DNA from 3 places in the Colwellia sp. Bg11-28 genome. Region 2 is predicted to be linked to each of the others. Evidence: predicted binding sites of a transcription regulator. Region 2 holds the regulator's gene; each other region holds the start of a gene.
What was found. Region 2 encodes sigma-54, which starts transcription at its own class of promoters, with help from an activator protein. Its sites were predicted from a motif close to GTTGGCACGNNNNTNGNNT; they were not measured.
Positions count from the first base shown of each region.

Region 1: flgA (flagellar basal body P-ring formation chaperone FlgA) is a predicted target of sigma-54. The motif match lies at 7,002-7,020, and genes of this name have one in related genera.
Region 3: CXF79_RS06615 (PEP-CTERM sorting domain-containing protein) is a predicted target of sigma-54. The motif match lies at 4,358-4,376, and genes of this name have one in related genera.

Region 1 covers NZ_PJBA01000004.1:226,444-236,508, forward strand. Annotated here, with positions in the region: gene CXF79_RS23485 (hypothetical protein) at 1-63, shown strand, start outside; gene efpL (elongation factor P-like protein EfpL) at 672-1,247, shown strand; gene CXF79_RS04805 (M14 family metallopeptidase) at 1,447-2,352, shown strand; gene CXF79_RS04810 (flagellar assembly protein T N-terminal domain-containing protein) at 2,465-3,637, opposite strand; gene CXF79_RS04815 (FlgO family outer membrane protein) at 3,901-4,545, shown strand; gene CXF79_RS04820 (LPP20 family lipoprotein) at 4,629-5,096, shown strand; gene flgN (flagellar export chaperone FlgN) at 5,202-5,648, opposite strand; gene flgM (flagellar biosynthesis anti-sigma factor FlgM) at 5,697-6,005, opposite strand; gene flgA (flagellar basal body P-ring formation chaperone FlgA) at 6,173-6,865, opposite strand; gene CXF79_RS04840 (chemotaxis protein) at 7,073-8,002, shown strand; gene CXF79_RS04850 (CheR family methyltransferase) at 8,362-9,192, shown strand; gene flgB (flagellar basal body rod protein FlgB) at 9,344-9,742, shown strand; gene flgC (flagellar basal body rod protein FlgC) at 9,745-10,065, shown strand, end outside.
Region 2 covers NZ_PJBA01000018.1:816,636-826,700, forward strand. Annotated here, with positions in the region: gene lptA (lipopolysaccharide transport periplasmic protein LptA) at 1-228, shown strand, start outside; gene lptB (LPS export ABC transporter ATP-binding protein) at 233-973, shown strand; gene CXF79_RS20725 (RNA polymerase factor sigma-54) at 1,081-2,598, shown strand; gene hpf (ribosome hibernation promoting factor) at 2,625-2,912, shown strand; gene ptsN (PTS IIA-like nitrogen regulatory protein PtsN) at 3,021-3,473, shown strand; gene rapZ (RNase adapter RapZ) at 3,709-4,563, shown strand; gene CXF79_RS20745 (HPr family phosphocarrier protein) at 4,579-4,854, shown strand; gene mgtE (magnesium transporter) at 5,336-6,694, shown strand; gene pmbA (metalloprotease PmbA) at 6,855-8,216, opposite strand; gene yjgA (ribosome biogenesis factor YjgA) at 8,459-8,983, shown strand; gene tldD (metalloprotease TldD) at 9,050-10,065, opposite strand, start outside.
Region 3 covers NZ_PJBA01000005.1:248,972-259,036, reverse strand. Annotated here, with positions in the region: gene CXF79_RS06645 (PepSY-associated TM helix domain-containing protein) at 1-195, opposite strand, end outside; gene CXF79_RS06640 (DUF3649 domain-containing protein) at 195-515, opposite strand; gene CXF79_RS06630 (phosphoglycolate phosphatase) at 770-1,450, shown strand; gene CXF79_RS06625 (FAD-dependent oxidoreductase) at 1,470-2,957, opposite strand; gene CXF79_RS06620 (cysteine-rich CWC family protein) at 3,087-3,302, opposite strand; gene CXF79_RS06615 (PEP-CTERM sorting domain-containing protein) at 3,471-4,268, opposite strand; gene prsT (XrtA/PEP-CTERM system TPR-repeat protein PrsT) at 4,642-7,443, shown strand; gene CXF79_RS06605 (peroxiredoxin family protein) at 7,611-8,198, shown strand; gene CXF79_RS06600 (lipoate--protein ligase family protein) at 8,266-8,973, opposite strand; gene CXF79_RS06595 (delta-class carbonic anhydrase) at 9,345-10,065, shown strand, end outside.

The DNA.
Region 1 (10,065 bases), on a different contig from region 2:
GCAAACCATGAAATTGAAGAGTTAAAATTACAAATCGCTTGGCTTGAGCGTTCTTACGAGTAGTGTTACTAGCATTTACTCAAATACTTATTGATTTTTAGTAGTCATTAAATAGCGAGTAAGCAGCATAAAAGCTCAATAGATTGAAAAGACAAATATAGTTTATATATTTGTCTTTTTTGCTTTTTGACTGTTCAACTACGGCTGTTATCATTTTTATTTTGATTTATACCAATTCTATTAAATTTATTCCCACCTCAGAGTTATGTCAGAAGAGTTATAACAAATAAAATCTGTGCTGGTATAGTCATTCTATATCTAACAAGTTTGTGCAGTTATTGCTTTTCTGACAAGCTCCCAAGGGCGAGTTTAAAAGGCTTACATACTGTGTTATTGATTTTGATAAGGACGCTGCATGGATGCAGCTAATTAGAGAATGCAGGAGCACACTCTCCTGAACAACCATTCTCTTCAATCAATGCCTTGTCTCTAAGCCTTTTAATATTCGCTGAGTGGGAAATAGCTTAATAAACTTGGTATTGTCTGATGTTTTGTCTAAAAAATGCAGTTTTCAGCTTATAAGTTATTTTCATATCCACGGGTTCATGCTATTTTCCCTGCATTGTGTTTAAAACAACATTGTTTAAAATAAATTCAGAGGAAGTCATCTTATGCCAAAGGCTAGTGATATAAAGAAAAATGCAGCAATAGAGCACAACGGTAAAGTGCTAATTGTTAGAGATATTACCCGTTCAGTGCCGCAAGGTAGAGCAGGCGGAAGTTTATATAGAATGCGTTTATACGATGTAGTTACAGGCGGTAAAGTAGACGAAACGTTTAAAGCTGAAGATATGTTGAATTTTGCTGATTTAAGCCGTCGTCCATCAATGTTTTCTTATATTGATGGTGAAGAATATGTCTTTATGGATAATGAAGATTACACGCCGTATAACCTAAATAAAGAATCAATTGCCGATGAAATTCTATTTATCGACGAAGAGACTCAAGGGATTTCTGTGATCATCGTTGATGATGCACCAGTAGGTATTGCTCTACCTGCCAGTGTTGAACTACTCATTACAGAAACTGACCCTTCTATTAAAGGTGCTTCAGCGAGTGCTCGTACAAAACCAGCGCTGCTTTCTACAGGATTAACTATTCAAGTACCTGAGCATATTTCAACGGGTGATAAAGTTAAAGTAAATACAGAAGAGCGTAAATTTATGGGTCGAGCTGACTCTAAGTAAAACGCTTTTGTTCTGCTATTTCTAATTAGTTGCAACTAAAAAATGCCCGATTATTCGGGCATTTTTATATCTGATAGCAGGGCTGTACTATATATATGCCTAAGCCTCTTGAATATCCTCGCTTCAGAAATACTGTTCGAGCCATAATTAAGGGCGGCGGGTATAACGCAAATAACTATTAGAACAAAAAGGTTACATCATGAGTGATTCAATTTATTCGATCGGTACGCAAGGCCAGCCCTGGACAGATGAAGATAAAGATTTATGGCTTAGCAAGCAAGTTATAAAGCGTAGTTATCAAGATGAAGTACTGTCAAAGTTTGAGTCAGTAACTTCTTCATTTGACATGATTCAGTACGGTAGTTTGTCTATTGATGAAAGTAGATACCCTTTATACGCCATGAGAAGTAAAAATTGGCAAAGTAAGAATAAAACCGTGCTAGTTACTGGCGGGGTACATGGGTACGAAACCAGTGGTGTTCAAGGTGCGATCCGCTTTTTAGAAACAAGTGCCAAGGACTTTAGCCAACGCTTCAATATCATAGTCGTACCTTGTGTGAGTCCTTGGGGCTATGAAACTATTAATCGTTGGAATAATGAGGCGATTGATCCAAACCGTTCATTCTACCTTGATAGCCCAGCCCAAGAGTCTGCGGCATTAATGTCTTTCATTAATGAACTTGATGTTAATATTGCTATGCATATCGATTTACATGAAACCACGGATACGGATAATAGTGAGTTTAGACCTGCGCTTGCTGCACGTGATGCCATTGAGCAAAAAAACTGGAATATTCCTGATGGTTTCTATTTGGTTGGAGATTCAACTAAACCAGCAGCTGACTTTCAAGGTGCAATCAATCAAGCGGTAGCAAAAGTAACTCATATTGCGCCAGAAGATAGTAATGGTAAATTGATAGGCGTTGATATTGAGCAATTTGGCGTTATAAATTATGCAGGTAGAGAGCTAGGTTTATGTATGGGATTAACTGATGCACCCTATGTTACCACTACTGAGGTTTACCCAGACAGCCCGCTAGTTGATGATGAGAACTGTATCACGGCACAAGTTGCCGCAATATCTGCGGCAATAACCTTTATTTAATCGTGTCAATTTAATCGTGTCAATTTAATCACGTTAATTTAAATTAAAACGGCGACTTCGTAATACGTAGTCGCCGTTTTTTAACTGTAAATTAGGGGCGTGGTTATCATTTTTAATAGCGCACGGCTAAATCATCCACTTGAATATTACCAAATAAACGGCCATCTGGTGTCGTTGCCGTTGCTGTTTCTCTAGATAGCTTAGTTACTTTAACCTTGTAAGGGCTTAAGTTATAGCCAGCATAAGGCTTTCCTGAATTACTAGTAAAATTGGTTAGATGTAGCAAGCTAAATTCATCACCGATTTTTAAGCCATGATCTCGACCTATGTTAATCGTAACTTGATTTCCTTCAACTTGAATGATTTTGCCTCGACTAGGCTCACACATAATGTTTTCATCGATATCCTTAATGACTTTATCAAGAATATTTTCCACCATTATTCCATATTCACTTTGCCAAAAAGAATTACCATCTACATCAACCTTTATACGTTTGGTAAAGGTCCATGGGGCAGTATTTTGATAACGTTGTTGCCAAACCAATTCTCCATTAACACCATTATATAAATAGAAGGTTATAGCAAAATTTCTTGGGTATACACCTTGTTGCCAGAACGACCAACTATTAGTTGCTTGTTTATCGAACGAGACATTAGTGATTTCACTGAACATTATATATTGGCTATCGGTACTATCACTCAAAGAACGAGTTAATAGAGATATTTCATCACTTGCTAAGCTGTCATTAAGGCGTGAGAATTCAGTTTTATTACTGAGTATGCTGCTCGTTTTAGTAAAGGTACTTTGCTGGTTAAGTTGCACGGCCAGTTTACGCATAACCGCTTTATCAATTAGGTAAATTTCTCCTATATTTGCTTGTTCTCTTTGTAGCAAGTGACTACGTGTAATTAACAGAGACTTTTTAAAGTTTACTGCAAAACACTTTTTCTCTTGAGGAAATATATCGGCTCGAATTGTCACCGTAATGAGGTTGTCGCTATGTATTTCATCAACCAATTCAATAGAGTTGACACTGCCACTTGCTCTTATACTGATTTGATCTTGCGTGAGTAAGCCATTGACTACTTGCTGAACACTAGAAACACTAGCACCTGATACAAGCAGCGCTTTCTTAAGTGCGTTTTCCATCGCTTTGGTACGTGCAAGCTCAACACTGATATCATTGGTACGAGCATGACCTTGGGTCTCATACCATTGACTGCTAGCAGAGAAACTGCATGAAAAGCTGACGATGAAAACTAACGTTGTGATGAATTTATACATAAGTCTGGTTATTTTCCTAACTTGGTTCTAGTCATATTAATTGTTCAACAGTAAGGACTAACACCCATTAATACGGGGTGATAACTATAATAAAAAATACGATGCATATTTCATGCCTCATCACTTCGTATTGTTACTATTTCATTAGATTTACTTTGATAGGTATTATTGGCTTAAAATGTGCATCTGTGTATAGATAAATGTATAAATTAACATACTGCGACTAAGGCTAAATATGGTACTTAGTTTTAAAGGGGAATATCATGAAAAAATGGCTTATACCATTGATTCTGCCAGCTTTACTCTCGTGTGAGACCACACCTGATGAGGGGTTTTATCAAACTACTCATATTGAAAAAGGTGAAATTGATAGTTACCAATTACCACGACATGCCATTAACGATGTAGTAAAGGGCCTAGCTTATCAAATGCTGACGAGCAGTAGCTTTGTTAATGCAAAAACCCCGGTAGCGGTAGCTTCTTTTGTTGATCTTAAAGATCTTGAAACGACTAACTGGCTTGGTAATCAGCTTGCAGAAAGCTTTGTGCATGAGCTACAGCGACATGGTTTGGTCGTTATAGACTTTAAAACTACAGGGCATATTCGTGTAACCAAAAAAGGTGATTATGTCTTTAGTAGAGACTGGCAGGAATTACCTGAACGTCAGATAATTGACTACGTAGTCTCTGGCACTATGGTTGAGCAGGAAGATGGCGTTTTAGTCAATGCCCGTATGATAGGTATTCAATCAAAGGTTGTAGTTGCTACCGCTCAGTCATTTATCCCTGCTTGGGTTTTGGGTGATGAAATGAATCATAGTGAAAAAGTGAAAATGAAAGACGGTATGATTATACGCGATAATACTATGTTGCATAACGATGACCGTGCTGTGATTATACAAAATTAGTATTCTCTTCACTATTCCAGTTTTATCTATCAGAGTGAAATCATAATGCTATTTTATCAGCGATTACTATCAAAGGAGTACCTATGAATAACTCATTGATTAGATCCATCCTTATTTTGAGCGCACTTTTTTTGACCAGTGCCTGCTCCCTTATTTACGATAAGCATGTGCAGTGGGAAACAGTAAAACCAGAAATTTTTCCTGTGCTTTATGCAACAGGCTTTGCCCCCATTAGTATGCAAAGATCAACCCATGAAACTCAGCGGATGCTGATGGCCATTAAAGCGTCAAAAATTGCCGCTTATGCGGAGCTAGCTGAGCAAGTATACGGACAACAAGTTTCAGGCAAGGTCACTATGGCCGATTTACTCATTGAAGATCAGCAGTTAACCGCTTCAGTGCAAGGTATCATTCGCGGGGCTAAAGTTATTAAAAGCTATCCTGTGGGTGACGTTTATACTACTGAGCTGCAGTTAAATTTTGAAGATGTTTACAATATTTATCAAGCAAACCAGAATAGAAAAGAAATTAAAGACGTGACACATTTTTGATTTAGCATGCTAAAGATGAACACATAAAAAAGGCGTTAATCTGTAGGATTAGCGCCTTTTTTATTTCTTAATTAGTATTTATTTCTAGGGGCTTAGTTTTTAACGCTAAGCTTTTAGTCCTAGACTAGAGAGTCCTGCGCTTTTTTTACCTTTCTTGTCATAGGTAATTGCACTCTTATTATGATTTTCTAATAAGCTGGTTTTCATGCGTTCTACCGCAAGTTGAGATTGTTGAATGATTTGTCCGTTGATTAAGTTTTGCTGTTGGCAATGAGTTAATAAATCGGTTATTTCAGCAAGTTCTTGAGTCAATTTTCCTGCTGCTTTATCTTGAGCAAAAAGTTGATTTTGACCTATGGTTTGGTCAAGCTGTTGAATTGCAATTAGCAGCGTATTTTTTTCTTGGCTGATGGCTAGCAAGGCTTGTGGATCATGCTGTTGTAAAATGTGCTTTTCGTTAGCAATGATCTGGGCAAGTGTAGTTAACTGCTGATGTTGTTGTACAAGCAGTTCATTGGAGGTTAATCCTTGAGAATCTGGCCCTAGGGACATAAAGTTTGCCTTTGATTTTACTATAAATGATGTATTTACAGTCTATCGTTAAACAAGCTTAAATTCAAAGTTAGCAATACTCGCTGCTAATTTTTCTGGATTAATTTTATAGTCACCAGAGCTAATCGCTTTTTTCAGCTCATCAATCTTCTTTTGATTAATCACGGGCGCATCCACCGCTTTTTTTTGTAATTCATTAAGTTGTTTTGCTTGCGGAGTAATCGACACAGAATCTTGTCCTGAGCTTTTTACTTGGGCATTGTTCGATGCCGTTTGCGCAGTATGCTGTTTTACTTTATTTTGTTGGGCTTGCTGAACTTGATTGCTAGCATTCAAGTTATTGATATTTATAGCCATAATTTCATCCTTTAACAATGAAATGATATTTCAAAAGAGTTCTATTGTCTCGTTATCGGCCATAGGCGTAATAACTTTAGTTAAAAATAGATTAAATTATAAATAACATTTTGAGTCGGTTAACAACGATATTATTTATTAACCCTACCTATGTGTATATTTCTTGATTATAGATGAATTATGACTTGGTTAATACCTTTGACGCGAGGGGTGATGACTTTCTTTGACCGAGTATTCTTGACTCTTATCTGCTCATTAATATTACCTGAACTCAATGCGACTCCCTGGGTTTTGATACTAAAACTGTCTGATGAGACAATAATAGTCACCACATCACCCTTACATATTAAACAAATACTTCTTTTACTGATGGCTCTACCTTTGGCAATTCGCTTTTTCGCTTTAGCGCCAAAAACAATATTAGTATCAGTTAGTTTGTTGCCGCGGATCTTATTAATGGGTATAAAAGCAAGCTCGACATTACTTTCGTCAAGTTTATCTCCTTTACTAATTGTATTCTTAGCAATTAAAACTGCTTTAGTTATTTCAACTTTTGCCGATAAATATATTTTCCACTGTATTGATTCATCACAGCTAATTTTAACATTTACATTTATAGCGCCATTCTTTTCAGGTATATTTGCAGTTAAGGGAATTTTACAGGGTTTAATCGTAATTCTAGGGTCTAGATGAGCGACTGAAATACGCACCTTTTCTTCTTCAGTTGAAGGAAACTGCTCGATTAAATAATTTTTTGCAAAACGCTCAATAAAAGCACTGTCTAGCTCAGTTGCAACCGTAGTTGTTTGCTTAATGAGCAATAAGAATATAAAAGTTAAAAAAAGTTTGGTAAAGCGCATATATTTTGTTATCTATCGTTAAGTAAATGCAATTAGTCGTCTATGCTTAACCTGGGTCAGCAGTGTGAAATAAGGTTCTATCATACGTCAAGTTTCAGACGCTTAGTGTGATTATCAACTCTATATATTAAATACAATTCAAGAACTGTGCCTTATATGTTTATTAGGTTAAACATAATAATTGCTACGGTCTTACATGAGGTTCATATGGCAGGCATACTCGATTCAGTAAACCAGCGTACACAACTTGTTGGCGAAAACAGGTTGGAATTGTTACTTTTTAAACTTAATGGCAGACAACGATTTGGTATTAATGTTTTTAAAGTACGTGAAGTTATGCCATGTCCGCGGTTAACTCTGTTGCCTAAGCAAGATAGCTTTATAAAGGGTGTCGCACATATCCGAGGGCAAACTATTTCTGTTATTGATTTAAGTAAATCAACGGGCGGTCCGGCAATTGAACAAACAGCTGAAAGCTATATTATTATTGCTGAATATAACCGAAGTGTGCAGGGTTTTCTTGTTGCCGGTGTTGAGCGTATAGTGACTTTAAGCTGGGCTGATGTGATGCCACCACCAGAAGGTGCTGGTAAATCTAGTTACTTAACTGCGGTGACTGAAATAGACGGTCAGATGGTATCAATATTAGATGTTGAGAAAATTTTAAATGAAATTAGTCCTGTTTCTACTGAAGTGAGTGAAGACATCATCGATGTTTCTATCGGTGAAAACTTAGGCGATAAGTTGGTGATGATTGCAGATGATTCAACCGTTGCAAGAAATCAAGTTAGAAGAGCATTAGAGCCATTAGGTATTAATATGGTATTAGCTAAAAATGGTCGTGATGCTTTAGAGCAATTATTGGCCATTGAAGCGACTTGTGAAAATAGCATCACTGAAAAAGTGGCGTTGATGATCTCTGATATCGAAATGCCTGAAATGGATGGTTATACTTTAACCGCAGAGGTAAAAGGTAATGATCGCATGTCAAAAATGCCAATTATATTGCACACTTCGTTAAGTGGTGTATTTAATAATGCGATGGTGGAAAAAGTTGGTGCAGAAGATTTTATTCCAAAGTTTCATCCAGATGAGCTAGCAACTGCTGTGAAGAAATGGTTAAAAATAGAAGATTAACTCTGAGTATACCCGCTCAACTTGAAGATGCTCGTTTCAGGAAGTCTGAGCGATTCATCATTAAGGCACATTTTTTATTAAGGGTTATTCCCTTAAAAAGAAATGTAACGCAGAGTATGATTTGCGCAGCCTTCCCCAAGGGGATGGTTTAGAAACGCTTTATGCTGCGTTATTGATTTCGACAAGGGAGCAACCATTCTCTTCAATCAATGCCTTGACTAAAGGCGTTTCTAATTCCAGCTGAATCATGCATATTCAAGTGGAACAGGTATATAGCTGAATAGTTGTTATCGAAAGTTAACGACGACTCTCCAATTGATGGAGGGTTTAGGAAAATACGAAATAAGTAGGAAGCAATAGTGTCAGCAAGAGAACTTGATGAAAAAAGTTACAACCAATTTAGAACCTTCTTAGAGCAGCAATGTGGCATAGTACTCGGCGAAAATAAGCAATATTTAGTTAAAAGCCGATTAGCGCCATTAATGGCTAAATTTGAGCTCAGTTCATTGACAGAGTTAGTCAATCGTACGTTAACTCCTGTTGAGCGGCAAATGCGTGCCGCGGTTATAGATGCTATGACCACTAATGAAACCTTATGGTTTCGTGATGACTATCCTTTTAAGTTACTTCAAAGCAAGTTGCTTCCTGATTTTGCCAATCGTAAAACACCGGTTAAAATTTGGTCTGCGGCAAGTTCTTCTGGTCAAGAACCATATTCCATTGCGATGGCCGTGTTGGAATATCAACAAAAAAATCCTGGTGCATTCCCACGTGGAGTACAAGTTATTGGTACTGACATATCAACGACTATGTTGGAGCATTGCAAATACGGTCACTATGATAGCCTAGCACTTGCTCGAGGGTTATCTGCTGAGCGAAAGAAACGCTTCTTTGAGCCGGGTGATAACGGTATGTTGAAAATAAAAGACGAAGTAAAGAAAATGGTGAGCTTTAGACCACTTAATTTACTCAATAGTTATAGCCTAATGGGCCGTTTCGATATCGTGTTTTGTCGTAATGTATTAATTTATTTTTCCCCAAAGATAAAAACACAAATAATTAGTCAAATTCATGGCGTGTTGAATAACGATGGCTATTTATTTTTAGGCGCTTCGGAGTCTTTATCTGGAATAAATCAAGATTTTACTATGCTACGCTGTAATCCTGGTATTGTTTACCAGAAAAAATAACGCAATCTCTCCACCCCGCTAACAGCGATTCTTCCTTGCTGTTAGCCCTCTCATTCTAGTCTCATACCTAACTCTTTATCCTCTATTGATTTACTAACTGGCACAAATTTTGTATTCCTTTTAGCTAATCGTTAATCATTGTGAGGCTAATATGGCTATAGGTTTTGATAAAGGCTTTCAACTGCATACACAGGGCATGCTTATTCGCTCTCAACGTGCAGAAGTTATCGCCAGTAATATTGCCAATGCAGATACCCCAGGCTACAAAGCTAAAGGGCTAGACTTTAATCAAGCACTAGCACAAGCGGCAAACAAGCAAAAAATGGGCATGTCTCGCACCAATGATAAACACTTTGATATACGAACAGAGTTAAATAATTCCGTTGACTATCGTGTACCTAATAACCCTGACACAGGCGACGGTAATACGGTTGACGTACAAGTGGAGCGAAACTTGTATTTAAAAAACTCAATGGAATATCAAGCAAGCATTCAGTTTCTTAATGGAAAAATTAAAGCCATGAAGAAAGTTATCAGTGGAGGTCAATAATTATGAGTCTTTTTAACGTATTTGATATTACCGGTAGTGGTATGAGCGCACAATCAGTCCGCCTAAATACTACCGCGAGTAATATTGCCAACGCTGATAGTGTTAGTAGCAGTGCCGATAAAACTTACCGTGCGAGACACCCTGTTTTTGCCGCTGCCATGCAAGAAGCTGCCGCAGGACAGGGGAAAAATGATGGTAGTGGGGTTGGTGTTGATGTTTTGGGTATTGTTGAAAGTGATAAACCATTAAATGTGGAATATGCACCGAGTCATCCAATGGCTGATAAAGAGGGTTATATTTACAAACCGAACGTCAATGTCATC
Region 2 (10,065 bases):
TCAGGTAATGCCCTAGTCAAGCAAGCTGGAAGTGAAGTCAGTGGTAATGAAATAACTTATAATACTGTCAGTGAAAAACTACAAGCACGGAGCGCTAATAATCAGCCTGTTACTACTATTTTACAACCAACGGTACTCAAGAAACAGAAAGAGACTTACGAAAAATCTAAAGAAGAAAAACCAACTGACAAGGTAGTAGAAAAAGAAGGCGACAGTAGTGACAACTAACACAGTGAAAACAACACCTGTAAATACACTGATTGCCGATGGTTTATCGAAGTCTTATAAAAGTAGACAAGTCGTTAAGAATGTTAGTTTGCAAGTTGACGCAGGACAAATAGTTGGCTTATTAGGCCCCAATGGCGCCGGAAAAACCACATCCTTTTATATGATTGTTGGCTTAGTCCCCAATGACAATGGCTCGATCAAACTCAACGGTCAAGACCTTACCCTTGCTCCTATGCATGAAAGAGCCCGAAGCGGTATTGGCTATTTACCTCAAGAAGCCTCAATTTTTAGAAAGCTAACTGTTTCTGATAATATTATGGCGATATTACAAACACGTAAAGAGCTTAGTGAAACCCAGCGCGCTGAGAAACTTGAAAATTTATTAGAAGAGTTTCACATTTGTCATATCAAAGACAATACCGGCATGAGCTTATCCGGTGGCGAAAGACGAAGAGTTGAAATTGCCCGAGCACTCGCTGCAGATCCTCAATTTATTTTATTAGATGAGCCCTTTGCTGGTGTTGACCCAATTTCGGTTGGCGACATTAAAAAAATCATCTTACACTTAAAGCAGCGAGGCATAGGTATCTTGATCACAGACCATAATGTGAGAGAAACATTAGACGTTTGTGAGCATGCTTATATAGTTAGTCATGGTGAAATTATTGCGCAAGGTAATGCAGATCAAATTCTTGCTAATCAAAAAGTCAGAGATGTATACCTTGGCGAACAATTCACGCTATAGTAAAGCGATAGGCTAGTATATTTAGCCAGAATGCTTAATAGAATAGTAGTTACCCATTGTAATAGCGTAACTACTAAGAATAATAAATAGGAAATCATATAACCTAGATGCGCCCTACACTACAGCTCCGTATTGGACAACACTTAACAATGACTCCACAATTGCAACAAGCTATTAAGCTGTTGCAATTGTCTACGTTAGAGTTACAACAAGAAATTCAAGAAGTTTTAGAGAGCAATCCATTACTTGAACTTGATGAAAAAGCTCAAAGTGATAATTCAAGTGAACAAAATAATCTTGAAGAAGCCTTTTCATCCAATACTAATGAAGAAAAAACGGATCAACCTGCGGGTGATGGTAGTGAAGAACAGCAGGCCAGTATTGACGAAATCAGTACTACTGAGGCGATGGAAAAAAGTGATATACCAGAAGAACTAAATATAGATACTACTTGGGAAGAAAGCTACAGTGCTGGGGTATCAAATACTGGCGCAGTAAGTAGCCCTGCTGATGACTACACCTATCAGGGTGAAACCACTGATTCCATTCAAGATCATTTATTATGGCAAATGGAATTAACCCCTTTCAGCGATACTGATAAAACCATCGCAATTGCTATTATAGAAGCAGTCGATGACGCCGGTTATTTAACTGTATCACCAGAAGATATCTTAGAGAGTGTTGGCACTGAAGGGCTCGAGCTTGATGAAGTAGAAGCCGTATTAAAACGTATTAATATGTTTGATCCTATTGGTGTCGCAGCTCGCTCCATTCCTGATTGCTTACTTATTCAATTAAATCAATTTAGTGCTGATACCCCTTACCTGAAAGAAAGTAAATTAATAATCAACGACCATATCGATCTACTTGGTAATCGAGACTATCGCCAGTTAATGCGTAAAACCAAATTAAAAGAAGATCAGCTACGTGAAGTGATGCGTTTAATTCAAAGCTTGAACCCTCGTCCGGGTGATGCGGTAATTAAAGGCGATGACCAGTATGTTATTCCAGATGTTTCTGTTGAGAAAAAAAATGGCCGTTGGGTCGTTGAATTAAATTCTGATACTGCACCTAAATTGTCGATTAATAAACAGTATGCGGCAATGTCTAAAACAATGAAGTCGTCAACTGATGATGGACAATTTATTAGATCCAACTTGCAAGAAGCTAAATGGTTTATTAAGAGTTTAGAATCTCGCAATGACACACTACTTAAAGTGTCCAATTGTATTGTTCAACGCCAGCAAGGTTTTTTAGAACATGGTGCTGAAGCCATGAGACCTATGGTACTAAACGATATAGCTGAAGCTGTTGATATGCACGAATCCACCATCTCACGTGTTACAACACAAAAGTATATGCACACGCCAAGAGGCATCTTTGAACTCAAGTACTTCTTCTCTAGTCATGTCAGTACAGAGAATGGTGGTGAATGTTCATCTACAGCAATTCGTTCTTTGATTAAAAAACTTATCTTAGCGGAAACACCTGCTAAACCGTTAAGTGATAGTAAAATGGCTAACTTATTAGCTGAGCAGGGAATAAAAGTGGCACGACGTACAATTGCTAAATATCGAGAATCATTAGCGATACCACCGTCAAATCAACGTAAGAGTTTACTTTAGAAGACTACAATAAAAGGATCATGTTTATGCAAATTAATCTTTCTGGACACCATGTTGAAGTAACTAGTTCATTGCGCGAATATGTCGATACAAAATTCTCAAAATTAGAACGACATTTTGATCACATTAATAATGTCCATGTTGTACTTACCGTAGAAAAGCTTAATCAAAAAGCTGAAGCTAATGTTCATATGAATGGCAGTGAAGTATTTGCTTCTGCAGTCAACACCGATATGTATGCCTCTATTGATACCTTAGTTGATAAACTTGATAGGCAGATTCTTAAGTATAAAGCTAAGGTTTCTCATCATTAAGTTGAGTTAGCCCGAAAGACCGCTTTAAAGTAATTAAAGCCTATTAAAGCAGGCGTCCTGAGCTAAATGATTTAGCGTAAGTGGCGCCTTAAAACCATTAACACGATTATGCAATTATCCGAAATATTAACAACAAGCTGTACTAGTTGTGATGTAGCAGTAACCAGTAAAAAACGTATTCTAGAAAGAATTTGTCAACTCGCTGCGATTCAAATAACTGATATAGAGCAAGATGAACTATTAGATAGTTTACTCAATAGAGAAAAAATGGGTAGCACTGGTATAGGTAACGGTATTGCGATCCCACATGGTCGATTGCCCAATACAAGTAAAGCTGTTGCGGTGTTAATAACAACAGAAAAGGCAATCGATTTTGATGCCATAGATAATAGAGACGTAGATATTTTTGTTGCCTTATTTGTGCCCGAAAATAGCTGCCAAGAACATTTAGATACGCTACAAAATATTGCTAAACTATTTAGTGATAAAAAGATGATCAAGCAAGTACGAAAATGCAATGATAATCAGGCACTCTATAACTTAATTCAACAAGCAAGCTAGCAATATATATACCCAAGCCACTTGAAGCTGTGTGTTTCAGGACCGCTGAGCATAAGCGGCTCAGGGGCCGCCATAGGGCTGGTTTAGAAACGCTTTATGCTACGTTATTGATTTCGACAAGAGAATAACTATTCTCTTCAATCAATGTCTTGCCTAAAGGCGTTTCTAATTCCAGTTGAAACCTGCATCTTCATGTGGCTTGGGTATAAGTTGCCGCGCATTCGGAATAGTATAAATGAAATTAATCATTGTTAGTGGTCGCTCAGGCTCAGGTAAATCGGTTGCACTAAGAGTTTTAGAAGATCTTGGTTATTATTGTGTAGACAACATCCCTATTAATCTTCTGCCGGCATTAACCCATACTGTTATCAATGACTATGAAAACGTTGCGGTAAGTCTCGATGTTCGAAACTTACCGAAAGACCCAGAAGATATCCCAGAAATTATTGCTTATTTACCTAAAGCAGTAGACGTTAACACGTTATTTTTAGATGCCGATGATAATGACTTAATCAGACGCTTTAGTGAAACACGCCGTTTGCATCCCCTTATTAAAGAGAATATGGCACTTGATCAAGCAATTGCTTTAGAAAAATCATTACTCGAGCCTATATCTACTAATGCCGATCTATATATAAATACCAGTCAACTTAGCCCTCATCAATTGGCTGATTTAGTCAGAGAGCGGATTTTAGGTAAAAAAACAGGCTCTATGGTATTAGTATTTGAATCGTTTGGTTTTAAACACGGTATTCCTGTTGATGCTGATTATGTATTTGACGCTAGATTCTTACCTAATCCATTTTGGGAAAAATCACTCAAAGGTCAAACAGGCGTCGATCAAGAAGTAAAAGACTTTCTTGCCAGCCAAGCTATAGTGACTAAGTTTATTTGGCAAATTAACAGTTTTATGATGACTTGGTTACCACATCTAGAACGAAATAATCGTAGCTATGTCACTATAGCCATTGGTTGTACTGGTGGTAAGCATAGATCTGTTTATATCGCTGAGATGTTAGCTAAAAACTTCCGTAAAGAGCGTGATGATATACAAACGCATCATAGAGATATTGATATTAAATCTACCTAATAAGTGAGCACAACAGTGAATGTTATCTCTCAACAAGTGACCATTTGTAATAAATTGGGTTTACACGCTCGTGCCGCAACTAAATTAGCGCAATTAAGCCAAAAATTTGCCGCGAAAATCACCCTAGAATTAGCCGGTAAAGAAGCCGACGCTGGTAGTATTATGGCGCTAATGTTACTAGCAGGTGGTCAAGGAAAAATGGTAAATATCACCGCACAAGGCAAAGACGCACAGTTGGCACTCGCTGAAATATGCCAACTTATTTCTGATAAGTTCGACGAAGCTGAATAAAAAAGACTATATAAAAGCTCCCTTCATAAGATAAAAAAGCTGATAAAACCACTAAGTTACGATAAACTTAAGCCGACTTTCAGCTGTTTTCCAAAGAAAGCTGTTATTCTTTTCATCAATAATAATACCAAGTGGACCAATTTATTGCCCACTTAGCGAGAATGAAAAGGCTTAGGGGTAAGGCATTAATTGAAGAGAATGGTAATTTCCTTGTCAATATAAATAACGATGCATGTAAGCCTTTGCCTTTATTAGGTACTCGCCCTTTGGGAACTCATTAGCAAACTGATATCATCATAAAATTAATGAAATGTAGAATAACTATATTTAAATAATTTCACTTGTTCTAAGCTCGCTAATGTAGTTCTAAGTTGTACAATTAATTAGTCCAATAGGTATGACCCTCCGTTTCGCGACGTTCTCAGCGATACACTCTTTAGAGGGTTTTCTGTGCACTATACATTACAGAAGCAGAGTCGCTATGCCAGAAATATCAGAACAAGAGTATAACCAACAAAGATTACAACAAGTCAACGAAGCACTTGGCAGTGGTATGTTCGTCTACGTGCGAAAACTATTACAGCACATGCCTGCTTATGATTTAGCCCTTATTTTAGAGTCTTCTACTGCTAAAAGCCGCCCAGTATTATGGCAACTTATTGATCCTGACTTTCACGGTGAAGTACTTGAAGAGCTTAATGAAGAAGTTCGTAAAGGTATTCTTAAAAGCATGCGACCTGAAAAGCTTGCTGCTGTTGCCGAAGGCATGGATATTGATGATTTAGCTGAAGTTTTCCGTACCCTACCAGACAGTATTTATAATGAAGTACTGAACTCGATGGACTCGCAAGACCGTAGTCGTGTCGAAACAGCATTATCTTACGAGGAAGACACTGCTGGTGGTATGATGAATACCGATACTATCACCTTACGTCCGGACGTAACGGTTGATGTGGTATTACGGTACTTACGCCTTAAGGGTGACCTTCCTGACGCAACCGACTCTTTCTATGTTGTTGATCGTAACAATAAATTTATTGGCGCAGTATCACTAGCAGCAATCGTAACAGCTAAAGCAGAGGCCATTGTCTCTAGTTTGATTAATGCTGAAGTTGAAGCGGTGCAAGCTGAGTTGGGCGAGCAAGATGTTGCGCAACTTTTTGAACGTCATGATTGGTTTTCTGCACCCGTTGTTGATGACGCAGGCCACTTACTAGGTCGTATTACCATTGATGATGTCATCGATATCATTCGTGAAAATGCAGAACACTCCATGATGAGTATGGCTGGTTTAGATGATGAGGCAGATACCTTTGCTCCCGTCATTAAAAGTACTAAACAGCGTTCATTATGGCTTGGTGTTAACCTGATTACCGCATTAATGGCGGTTGCTGTTACCAGTATGTTTGAGGGTGTTTTTCAACAACTAGCCATTTTGGCGGTATTAAATTCTTTAGTTCCGAGCATGGGCGGTGTTGCTGGTAATCAAACCTTAACGCTTGTTATTCGTGGTATGGCGCTAGGTCATGTCGGTGACAGTAACGCTCGCGCACTGCTCAGTAAAGAAGTCGCTATTGGTTTTTTAAATGGTATTATTTGGGCGACGTTAATTGCGACTGTAGTAGCGATTTGGAAGCAGGATCTAATGCTTGGCGGCGTGATTGCATTCGCTATGCTGATGAACATGACTGCAGCCGGGCTTGCTGGTGTAAGTATTCCGTTGTTATTAAAACGCCTCAATATAGACCCTGCGCTTGCAGGCAGCGTTATTATCACCACGGTAACTGATGTTGTAGGTATTTTCGCATTTTTAGGAACCGCTACGCTCTTACTAACCTAGTTATGTTTACCTAGTGCATTACCAAATAGAAACACCTAATTTTATCTTTAAAAAAGCGTTATCAATCGCAAAATTGATAACGCTTTTTTATGAATCACTTTACTAGTAACTAAACTAAGAATAATAGTAATAGTAATAGTAATAGTAATAACTTTAGTTTTTAATGTCCGGCAACTTGCAACTCATCAATTAAAATAGAGCCAGTACGGATACTGCCACGCATATCCACATCAGAGCCAACAGCGACAATCCCCTTAAACATCTGAGCTAAATTACCAGCGATGGTAATTTCACTTACTGGGTAGGCTATTTCACCATTTTCTACCCAAAATCCTGACGCGCCACGTGAGTAATCGCCATTAACAACATTTACTCCTTGCCCCATTAACTCAGTAACCAATAAACCTGTGCCTAAGGTTTTTAACATAGCGTCAAAACTGCCATCATGTCCTTGGGCATCTACCAACCAGTTATGAATGCCGCCAGCATGGCCCGTTGTCGTTAATCCTAGCTTACGAGCCGAGTAACTGGTTAACAAGTAAGTTTGCAATGCTCCTTGGCTAATAATCTCACGATCTTGCGTTAATACACCTTCACTATCAAATGCACTACTCGCCAACGCCTTGGCAATATGCGGTCTTTCACTAATATTCAAAAATTTAGGAAAAACATCTTTACCAATCTCATCAAGTAAGAAAGATGATTTACGATATAGATTTCCACCACTAATAGCTGCGATAAAATGTCCCCAAATAGTATTCGCAATATCAGATCTAAATAGTACTGGTACTTTACCTGTTGGGATTGTTTGAGGCTTTAAACGTGACAAAACTTCTTGGGAGGCCTGTAGACCAACATTTTTAGCGCTTTCTAACAAAGAGAACTCACGATTAACCGTGTATGCATAGTCACGTTCCATGTCATCACCATCACTGGCAATCATCACACAACTTAAGCTATGACGGGTACTTGGGTAACCCACTAACTGTCCATGACTATTTCCATAGACCTTAAAACCAGCAAAGGTATCAAAGCTAGCACCATCTGAATTACTCACTCGTGGATCAACGGCTAAGGCGTTTTCCTCACATTCTTTGGCGAGTTCGATTGCTTCTTCAGTGCTAATTTCATGAGGGTGATATAAATCTAAATCAATTGGCTGCATTGCCAGAAGCGACTTATCTGCTAGACCTGAACAATCATCTACCGAGGTATATTTAGCAATGTTTACTGCTGCGGTAACTGTTTTAAGTAATGCTTGCTCTGACAAATCCGCTGTAGAAGCGCTGCCTTTACGGCCTTCACGGTAAACAGTGATACCTAAACCACCGTCGTTGGTAAATTCAACATTTTCCACTTCACCCATGCGTGTACTGACACTTAAACCTTGTTGACGGCTCATAGCAACTTCAGCACCGTCTGCGCCAAGTGATTTAGCGAGTTCAAGTACGGTGGCAACACGTTCTTTCACTTCACTAAGTTGTTTAGTTATTGGATCATGCGATTTAGAGGCTAAGGTCATATTGGTTTCTACTTTCTCTTTTCTTTTTAAGGAGTAATAAGGCTTCAATAGCGACCTAGAATGTAGGGGCTGTTGAACACTTAAGATTATTTTTATTGTTTCTGCTTAGTTCACACGGCTCGTCGTGATTAAAGTACTCTCACTCGAACAAGGTTTGACCGCAAAAGATCAACAGCCTCAATTAATTTAGTGATATAATAAGGGTAATTATAATTTATTTTAACATGGTATTAGACATTATTATGCCCCAGTCAGCCAACGATATCGACGAATCTTCAGAAGAAATGGAAGAAGAGTTAAAAAGTAAAAGCGAAGTAAAGCGTGAAATGCATAAATTACAAGATTTTGCACAGAGCTTAATAGAAATGTCTAAGCATCAACGAAGTCGCTTACCTTTAAGTGAAGACATAAAAGATGCGATGATTTTAGCTGATAAGATCAGCAATAAACATGAAGCTTTACGTCGTCATATTCGTCACACCGCTAGAATACTTTTGGAAACCGACCTTGAGCCCATTCATCATGCTATTGAGGTTATGGCTAATAAACATCAACAAGAAACGGCAAAGTTTGTTCGTTTAGAAGCGATTAGAGATGAATTAATTGATCAGGGAAATGACGCTGTTGAAGCTTTGATTACTGAATTTCCACAAATCGAACGCCAAAAAATTAAGCAGTTGATTCGCCATGCAGCAAAAGAGAAAAAAGCGGAGAAATTAGGTAAGCACTATAAAAATCTTTTCACTTACCTAAAAGAAAATGCTTAAATAAAACAGTGAATATCAGCAAGTATTTTGGATATTAATACTTGCTGATGTATTCAAATTAACTCATTACTGCGTACCACCGATAGTCATCTCATCAACTTTTAACGTAGGTTGACCAACACCTACAGGTATACTTTGACCATCTTTACCACAAACACCAACACCCGCATCAAGTTTTAAATCATTACCGACCATACTGATCCGTTTCATTGCCTCAGGTCCATTACCTATTAGCGTAGCGCCTTTAACTGGTGACGTTATTTTACCATCCTCAATTAAGTAGGCTTCTGAACTGGTAAAAACAAACTTCCCTGAAGTAATATCTACCTGTCCACCCGCAAAGTTTGGAGCATAAATACCTTTTTTAACCGACTTAATAATATCTTCAGGACTAGACTCCCCTGCTAACATATACGTATTAGTCATTCGTGGCATAGGTAAGTGCGCATACGATTCACGTCGACCGTTACCTGTTGGTTTCACGCCCATTAAGCCAGCATTATGCTTATCTTGCATGTAGCCTTTTAATATGCCTTTTTCGATCAACACATTATATTGTCCAGGCGTTCCTTCGTCATCAATAGATATTGAACCGCGACGATTGGCTAATGTACCATCATCAACAATGGTACAAAGCTCAGAAGTCACTTGTTGACCAACTTTACCTGAGAACGCTGAAGAGCCTTTACGGTTAAAGTCACCTTCTAAACCATGCCCTACTGCTTCATGTAGTAACACACCAGGCCAACCTGCGCCTAATACCACAGGAAAAGTACCAGCAGGGGCTTCAATGGCGACTAAGTTAACTAATGCTTGTCTAACAGATTCTTCAGCATAAGCAAGGTAACGTGGTTTGTTATCTCCCGCTTCAACTTCAAAAAAGTAACTGTAATCTGTACGAGCACCACCACCAGCACTTGCGCGCTCACGTTTGCCGTTTTCTTCCACCAATACTGAACAATTTAAGCGAACTAATGGACGAATATCTGTACCAAAAGTGCCATCACTTGCACTCACTAAAATAGTTTCATAAACACCTGATATACTGGCAATAACCTGCTTAACACGGCTATCAACTTGGC
Region 3 (10,065 bases), on a different contig from region 2:
TTGGGCAATAGTAATTAATTGTTCAGTGCTAATATTATGTTCAATGAATGGTCGCTCTGGCTCCATCCAACGGGTAATTTCTTGGTAAAAATAACCAAGTGTTCCAGTTAAAAACATGAAAAATAAAATCCAGCCGACACTCAGGCCGACCCAAGTATGGAACCACTTCATCGACTGTCTAAAGTTATCTTTCATCAGCTATTCGCACCTGTAGACTGCATTAATAGCCAGGTCCCTATCGCAAAGAAAATATTAGCTTTTATTAAACCTATCCAAGCCTTAGTGGCACTTGATACCGAAAATACCCACATAGCAGCGCAGGCATACACAAGAAAGGAGAGTAATAAGCCAATATGAATAGCTTGATATTTTCCGGCACTATTTAATAGTAATTGACCAATAAAAAGAGAGCTAGATGTTGCTAAAGCGTAGCCGCCCAAGGTGGCCGCTACCGACCTAGAGAAAACTGCCCAACGCGGGCTAGAGCAATTGATATTATTTAAAAGGTAAGACACTGATATTCCATGCTTGCATCGAGCAAAGGTAATTTAAAAGAAAGAACTAAACCCGTAATCATTGGAGGTGCAGTGATAAGCCCTTTAATGATTACGGGTCAGAATACTGATATGATACCAGCAAACGAAATAAAAACCATTATCATTTACATGCGTTATCTAGATAAAATTAATAAACGAACTGATTTATTGCTGTATGTACTATGCTTCATGCTACATTGGCCTCAACATAGAATATTCAGCAAGAGAAAACAGTGAAACTGCAAGAAAAAGAAGTACTCTTATTCGATCTCGATGGCACCTTAGTAGACAGTGCCCCTGATCTTGCTTTAGCCGTAAATAGAACCCTTAAAGATTTAAACAAAGCGACCTTCGACCAAGACACAATTCACCATTGGGTGGGTAATGGTGCCAAAGTATTAATCGAACGAGCATTATCGGGTTCTGCAATCATTGATAAAGAATTAGATGAAACACTCACTAAAGATGCGCTAACCATTTTTCTAGCCCATTACCAGCAGTGCTTATGCATAGAATCAGTATTGTATGACGATGTGCAAGAAGGGTTGCTTTCATTAAAAGCGGCTGGCTTTCGTCTTGCGATTATTACCAATAAACCCGCTATTTTCATTCAACCGATATTAACGGGCTTAGGTATTGATAACCTGTTTGAGTTATTAATTGGTGGTGATACGTTAGCGGAGAAAAAACCACATCCAGCACCATTACATTATGCCATGAAGCAACTTAACGTTGTTACTGAGCAGTGTGTGATGATCGGAGATTCTAAAAACGATATCTTAGCTGCAAAAGCAGCCAACATAGATAGTGTTGGCTTAACTTACGGTTATAACTACGGTGAAGACATCAATCAATATGGCCCGCAGTGGTGCTTTGATACTTTCAATGAACTACTGATTTCGTTAAAGCGTTAAAAGCTAACCTAACGATTAGTTATAGATTTTTAGCTAACGCTATTGGATATTCTCGCTGCTTGGCTAACATTATTGCTCGTTCTGTTACTTCAATTTCGGAACATTGTTGGCTGATGGGGAAGTAATGTTCTGTTAAATAGCGGCCTAATTCTAACGCTGCTATTAATCCACAATCGACTAGGTTTTTTAATATTGCATCGCCTGCAGCTAACGCAGAGGATGCTTTAACTATTTCTGCACGCGCATAATGTTGACCATAAAATGAAACATCAGCTGCACGTAAATCAGCATCTTCGCCAGGAATTTGCTGAGCACCAAATAATGGCTTTGCTGCGACTTCTGCTGAGCTAAAAGCTGAAATAAACTGAGCAATATGTTCGATAGAGCCTAAGGTTCTATTATGCACCAACTGCTCAGGCCATTTTTTATCAATCTTTTCGATAAAGCGTTTTGCTAATTGCGGCTGCGCACTTTCTAAAGAACTCGCGACTAACCCTTGGTCAAACAAGGTAATGTCTTGCGTCATGCCATGTAGCTGAAAATAACCATCAGGGTAAGGGGTTAATTGCGCCATACCTTGTGGAGTACCTCGCTCGCCATAAAAAACAATCTCAGGCCATAGTCCTTGGCATTGAGGCCAATGAGCAACATAAGCCGCTTTGAATTCCACCATACGTTTACGTTTGGCGCTGACCATGTCATCAATTTCACCACTTTTAAAACCACACGCATTAATGACATAGTCAAAATGCTGGTGAATAATAGTTGGGCTTTGCTGGTGTTGAGGTAATGTTTGAGTGGATACTTGCCAACCTAAGCTATTTTCTTGCTGAACAATGGCAACAACTTGTTTATTTGTTTGAAGGTGGCAACTGGGTAAACCCTCAATCGCTAAACTCGCGATAGCGGCAAAGCGAAATGCTGACAAACCATACTCTTGCACTAGTAACACAGGAAATTTAAGACTATCTAAATCAACGTGTTGTGCAAAAGCGACTAACCAATCACTATCATTCTTAGCCGTTTTTGGTAAAGGTAAATCCAATAAAGCATCAAGCTCCGTCCGTGAATAAAACTTAAAATAGTTTTCCGGTTCACCGAGTACCTTGTTGCGACTATCTTGAGCCACAAGTTCACTGTATTTAGCACGTAACTTCTCTAAACGAGGTAATAAATCTTCAGGCTGACCATTATCCGTTTTAGGCAAAGCTATAACCGTTGGTCGAATGTTGACACTTTGTGGATAAACTTTAACTGTATCTATCGATTGCTTTAATAAGGTAAGACATTGCTCATCACAAATCTCGCGGTACAAGTTACCGCCAGCATGTAAATGACAAATAGGCGGACCATTAACTAAGCTCGGACCTTTTTCTATCAGCGTGGTATCTAAACCTAATTCAGCAAAACGCAACGCAATAGTTGAGCCTGCAACGCCACCACCAATAATGGCAATTTTTGCTTTGGAGCTGAGTAATGGCTGATAAGCCTTTGAGGTTTTATTCATAACGGTTTCGAGAAAATACATTCATAGGTAATATGTTATTTGGATGCGCACGATTTGCGTAGAGGTAGAGACTAAAAGATTTTACACTAATGTGCTTTTATTTTTACGCTTTAAAACATAGTCATTAAACTATTCTACATTAGCATTTAAATGTTGTTGACGCTGATAACGCCCAATACATGCATTACAGACACAACTGACACCTTTGAGGTGCGCTGGTATTTGTGCTAACAGCTCCTCGGGAACTGGAGTATTCATACACCAACAACCACTACCCGCTTTGACATCACAGCGATTATTTTGCTGGCATAAAGGACAAATGCTGTCATCATTTTTACTAGTCATATGCATTCAATAACGTTTATTGGGAAAAGCTATAAGTGATGGACATGTTAACAGCTTTACCTGCGTGGGTAGCATATGTTTTTCGAACATAAAAAAACGACCCGCAGGTCGTTTTATGTTTTGCTTTGTTAGTTAATTCTTTTAACTACAGAATAAATACAACGCGAACTAAGCAGAAAAGTCATTTGATTTGTTACTACGGCTTTTAGCCATAAAACCTAATGCTAATAGCATAAGTAACAATGTCGTTGGCTCAGGTACACTAGTAGGACGGTCAACATTTACTACACCATCAACCACATCATTTGCACATGACATTGCCCAACTAAACGCTAGTTGTGAAGCATTTTGAAAGGCATCAATACCATTAACGTTAAAGCTAAAGCTAATTTTATCTGTTTTGCCACTATATCTACCATAGTTATCTACAGACCAATTACTCTGTGTACCACTGCCTTTAGTGGTCCCTGCCATTACTTCACCTGAAGCTGTACTACTATACTTACCGTGATAGTCTTTAGAGGTTAATGTAGAGCCAATTTCAGTAAAAGTGCCTTGCTTATCCCAATGTTTATCCCAAGTTCCATTGCTATAATCTCTGCTATAATCTTTATTTCTATCTTTATCTGATAAAACAAAAGCATAGTCATATGGGTTACTTTCACCCTTAGTACCGATAAGCAGATCACCTAAAACAATATTACCATGGCCATATCTACCAGAGCCATTTTTGCCATTGTGACCAACAAAGTTAGTATAAATATCAACAGTAATTAAGCCACTGTCTGCCCATTGAACATCCATTTTATCAATTTCATATTTCCAACCCGTTCCATTGCTACCTAAAGCATCGTGATTTGAATCATTAATCGTTGTATTAACGAGAAAGTCCGCAGCGAATACATTAGCAGAAGAGAATAAAGCGGTTACTGCAAGGATTTTAAATACATTTTTAATTAAAGTCATAGTCTTATACGTTATCACTTTCAGGTTGAAGAAATAGGAAAGAGGATGAGGTACTTATTTTAACACTCATCGCCAACTGCCTAGCCTTAAAGCAATTATTATACCAACACTTAAAATTAACCATATAGCAACATATCAGCCCTGTTAAGTTGATAAAACCATAGAATAAAATATCCTGTTGTAAAAAATCCTGACATAGTAAACAGTACGTTTTATCTTATCTTTTCAGATAAATGTTTATCAACTAAGTGACTAACAGTGTTACTATTTTAGCGTTTCATTTATTACAAAATTTTACTGACAACCTTTATCTATTTTGTAAAATTAACGTGCTTTGTCGCCATATAGAAAATCATCATTAAATCGGTATCACATGAAAATTAAAAATAGCTTACGTGCATCCCTACTCTCATTCTTATTTATTTCCACTTCCACATTTGCTAACGAAAGTCTTGATGCCAATTATGAAGAAGCCTTAATTGCCTTCCAAAGTGAAGAGCTTTCTAGTGCCATTATTCATCTAAAAAATATTATTCAAGAAAACCCAACTCATATGCCGTCTCGGGTTTTAATGGCACAAATATTAATCACTCAAGGCAATGGCTCTGCCGCGCAAATTGAGCTAGATCGCGCCAGAGATGGTAACGTTGATAATGACCGACTGATTACGCTATACGGACAAGCTTACGTATTACAAGGTAAGTACGATGAGGCGATAGCCGTGGCAAAACTTGGCCAGCGTAATGAACAAATTGAAAGTGAGCTGTTGCTCATTAGAGGGCAGGCTTATATTGGCAAAAAACAGTATAACTTAGCTGATAAAGCCTTTATTTCTGTTCTTAGTTTAACACCAAAAAACCAGTTTGCTTTATTGGGTAGAGCTCAAATTGCTTTACAGGCCTCTGAAGTTAAGCAAGCATTAAGCTATATTGATTTATCCCTTACCAGTGTAAAACCCTTTATTAATGGTTGGGTCTTAAAGTCTAAAATATTACACCGTTTAGGCGATCGCCAAGGTGCATTACTTGCTATTGATGAAGCACTCAAGATTAACAATAAACACTTATCTGCTCGCTTGACGAAAGCTATGCTGCATATTGAACTACAAGAGTATCAACAAGCCGTTCCTCATGTGGATTATATACTTGACGAAATCCCCAATGAGCCGAGAGCGGGTTATTTAAAGGCGATAATCAATGCAAGTTTATCCAGTAATGACAGTGGGACTTCAGATAATAATAAGTTAACTGAAGTCATTGCGACTTTAGCTGCAGTTCCACCTGAAGTGATGCGAAATACACCCGATTATTATTTTTTAGCTGGATTAACTAATTTTCAATTTGGTAACTTAAATGATGCCCATCGCTACCTAAGTTATTACCTTAGTTATGTCGAATTTGATATTGATAGCGTACGCATGTTGGCCAGTATTGAAATAGAGCAAGGAGATTTAAATTCAGCAAGAAACTTACTGACTAAAACAAATATAGCACGTCCAGGAAACCCTGACATTCTAACACTGTTAGGCTTAACGTATTTACAGTTAGAAGACAGTACCAAAGCACAATTTTATTTTGAAAAAGTAGTTGATAGCTATCCCCACTCAACCATCAGTGTCAGTAACTTAGCACGCAGTAAAATGCAATCAGGTGACTATCAATCAGCCATTGAGGTTCTTTCTGCAGTTAAAGATAATGAACTTAATGGTACGCAAATTAAACTATTGCTTATTGATTCATACCAAAGCACCAAAAATTATACCTCCGCAATTGATATTGCTAAGGCATTGATAAAAGAATTTCCACAAAACAGCTTTTTTCAACAACGCATTGGTATGCTCTATGGTTTAAATAGACAAGTACCTGAAGCTAGAGCTGCATTTGAACAATCTCTGAAATTAAACGATGCCAATATCATTGCTATGGTGCATTTAGCGCGTATGGATAATATTGCTGGTGACTTTGATAAAGCACTCAGTTTTTTACAAGCTAAACTAGCTATATTTGATAAAAATATCTTATTGATGACTGAAATATCTGACAGCTATTTATTTAAAAATGATATTGATAATGCATTACTTTGGATACAAAAATCATATGCACAAGATCCGAATGACTTTTATGTGGTGTTAAAATTAAGTCGTATTTTAACTAAGCAAAATAAGTTAGATGAAGCAGTTGATTTAGTAGATGAATTTATTGGATCAAACCCCAAGCAACCACAAGCTTTACTCACGATGGCCACGCTCTACCAACAACAAAACAAGCATCAACAAGCGGTATTAGCATTAAGAGATTATGTTGAAAAATCGCGTAGAAAAGCGAATGCGCTTATCATTCTCGCTAAAGCACAGCTAAAAGCTAAGGATAATGCTGGCGCAATTAAGTCTTATAAAAAATCCATTATCGCTGATGATAAATACTTACCAGCTTATCTTGGGCTAGTGAACCTTACGATTAAAGATAAAAATGAAGGTTTTTCATTGAGCTTGATTTCTTCCATTGCCGATATTACCCAAAGTGATAGTTTGCCCCTGGTGCTCAAAGGGGATTTATACCTAGCTTTAGCCGACAATAAGCAGTCCATTAGGTTTTATCTACGCGCTCTGGAAAAGTCAGATCAAAAACAAGCAATTCTCGGTTTATACCGTAATTACAAACAACAAGGTAATCCAAGTAAAGCAATAAGCCCACTGAAAAAATGGCTAAAGAAATACCCTAATGACATGTTAGTGGCCATCGCACTTGCTGATAGTTACAAAGCTGATCTCCAAATGCAAAAGTCTGCTGACCAATACCAAACACTCATTAAAAAATATGGGCCCTTACCTATTTTATTAAATAATGCCGCCAGTGTTGAATTTACCTTAGGTAATGTTGATAAGGCTAAACAATATGCGCAACAAGCCTATGGTTATTTACCTGAAAACGTCGTTATTATTGATACACTTGCTTGGATTAAAAGTAGATTAGGTGAGCACAAACAAGCGATTGCACTGTTTCGTTTAGCACTGATCAAAGACTTTGATAATGCTGAAGTGAAGTACCATACTGCCGTCACATTATTTGCTCTTTCAAGAAAAGTAGAAGCTAAAAAGTATTTAATTGAAGCGATAGATAGTGAGCAAAGTTTCCCTGAGAAAAAGGCTGCTAATAGCCTTTTAAAAGAATGGTAATGTAAAACGCGGTCCTCCCTGGCCAGTAACACTTGCCAGTGGGATAGTGCTATTTAACTAAATTTAGTCGTTAAATAGCACTAATAAACAATAGCTTCATTTACAATGAAATTTTTATTTCATCAAGCGGTCTTTTAGGTCATAACCCACAAAGATCCGTAACCTAAATGAACCGTAAAATTTACTCCCGCATCAATAAAAAAATATCAATCTCAGTTTTTTCACTACTTTTGTTATTAACTAATAATGCCTTTGCCAACACAAGCATTAATGTAGGCCCAACACTCGGTGAACAAGCGCCCGAAATTTCGGTTGTGAATACCCAAGAGCAAGCGGTTAACATCAAAGAAATTAGTGGTGAGCAAGGTTTAATTATCTTATTTTTCCGCTCAGCTGATTGGTGTCCTTTTTGTAAAAAACACCTAATAGAATTGAATGAACATGCTGAACAATTTACCAAACTAGGTTATGGCTTAGCGGCTATTTCTTATGATAATACTGATATTTTAAAAACATTCGCTGATCAGAAAAATATCAGCTACCCATTATTATCAGACCAAAAAGTACAAACAATGTTGGCCTACGGTATTGTAAACAGTGAATACGCTGTAGACAGTGATCATTATGGTATCCCTTACCCAGGTGTAGTAATCATTGATAACAAAGGTAAAGTAATACATAAGCATTTTTTCAAAGGTTACAAAAAGCGCGTTAAATTTGCAGATCTTTATCAGCAACTAAAAAAGGGGTCTTAAGCATCAGTCACCCCGCTTTATTAATACCCATTTTATAAGTGATTGGTTATTTTTAAGAGTGACTATTTTATTGATAAAGACCACTATCAACAAAAGCTTGAGTCAATTGCTGATATAGCTTATCTATTGTCGGTTTCTGGTTAATATGCTCAAAAAGCGTAGTATGCACCTGCGCTTTTACCCGATCGGTTTTATCAGATAATTGGTAGCACAAATTAACTGGCTTTATGATCTCTTCAAGTAACACATCAATCAAAATAAAGGCTTGTGCCAACACTATTTTGCCGCCACCTTTTTTTAATATCACTCGCTGAGCAGTACCAACAATTTTTTTACCATTCAAGTTGATATTATAATCACCATCGCAATAAGAGAATTCTGTAGCATGTGCTTGGCTAATTAAATTAAATTGACCAAAGAAGCCATGTAAAACTGTGCATAAATTCTCATAGGCTTGGGTGATTGAATAGGGCGTATCATTTGACCAAAGATACAGGTGAGATAAGTTAATTATTCCGGGGCATTGTGGTACAGGTGCTCCGCCAGTTTTACGCGCCTGTAAAAGCCACTCATCGGCTAACAAACCCGCTTTAAGTTCATCTGACGCTAGCCACTTCTTACCTGCGGGTAATACCAGGGTCGCTTCTTTGGCCTGCCATAACATTAAGCATTGTTTGAGTTCTCCCGCTTGTATTTGAGCAATAAGCTGTGTTTCTTTTTCAAACACCTTAGCGACAGAAATTTTCTTGTAACTCAGTAGTTTATTACCGATCATATTGTCTTCTTATGCTGATATTCATCTTTGTTTTCACTATTTTAAGCTCAAGCAGAATAATTCAACAAGCTAATTATCAAATATAACTCACCCTGCAGGTTACAATTTTTAACATAGTAAACATGACGGTCAAGAGGTTGTCATCGCGTTTTACTGTAGCATAGGCAATGATCAACTTATGATGTAGCAATAAAAACAAAACATAAAATTACTCATATGTGCCATGACGTAAACTATAGTGATGCTAGTGTCACTTTAAACACGTTATGCCTCTGCGATACACTAAAAATGTAGAGTAGCTTTTTCAAATAATAATTCTTAACGCTATTTATCATAAGTGACTCGTTAATCAACAACCTTAAGGATACATAATGAAGACGAATATTATTGCACTGACTGTCGCTGCAGCATTAATTCCACTAACAGCTTTTGCTGGCAGTGAGCCTACCAACGTTTCAGATAACGTCATTAAAAAGCAACGCGCTATGCTAGAAAATAATACGGTTAGTAAAGGTTATGGACCGCAATCACCTCGTGATTTATCAATGAAACAAGGTGATAATCCACGTATTTTTGGTCTAGCACCCGAATCTACTAACATGAATTTATGTAATATCCATATGCATAAAAATGCTGAGCATAAAGGTGGCGAGTTTAGTAAATATGCTGGTAATGGCGATGGTACTGGTTATCAAACAGGTTTTGTTTATACGGGTAAATTAAGCAGTAAAGAAACCAAAAAAGTTAATAAAGATATTTGTCCTAACCCACACGGTGGTTTATTGCCTGGCGATACTATCGAAGTACACTATGTTCACTCTACCGCACAAGCAGCGCCTGGCAATACTTTAGGTGCTTGCTTAGGTGAATCCACTATCAACCCACAATTTCGTGTCGAGACACAAGTATTTGTTGTAGTGAATGATAAGAATGCTTTAGATTTTGGTGAGTTGACTACGCACAGTATTAAAAATGATAAACATCAAGCGCCTAATATTCCAAATAACACTGGCACCCCAATTCAATACGCAGGATCAACTACAGGCCCTAGTTACAATGAAAAAGGATCTCCATTTCAAGTAACTTGGAGCG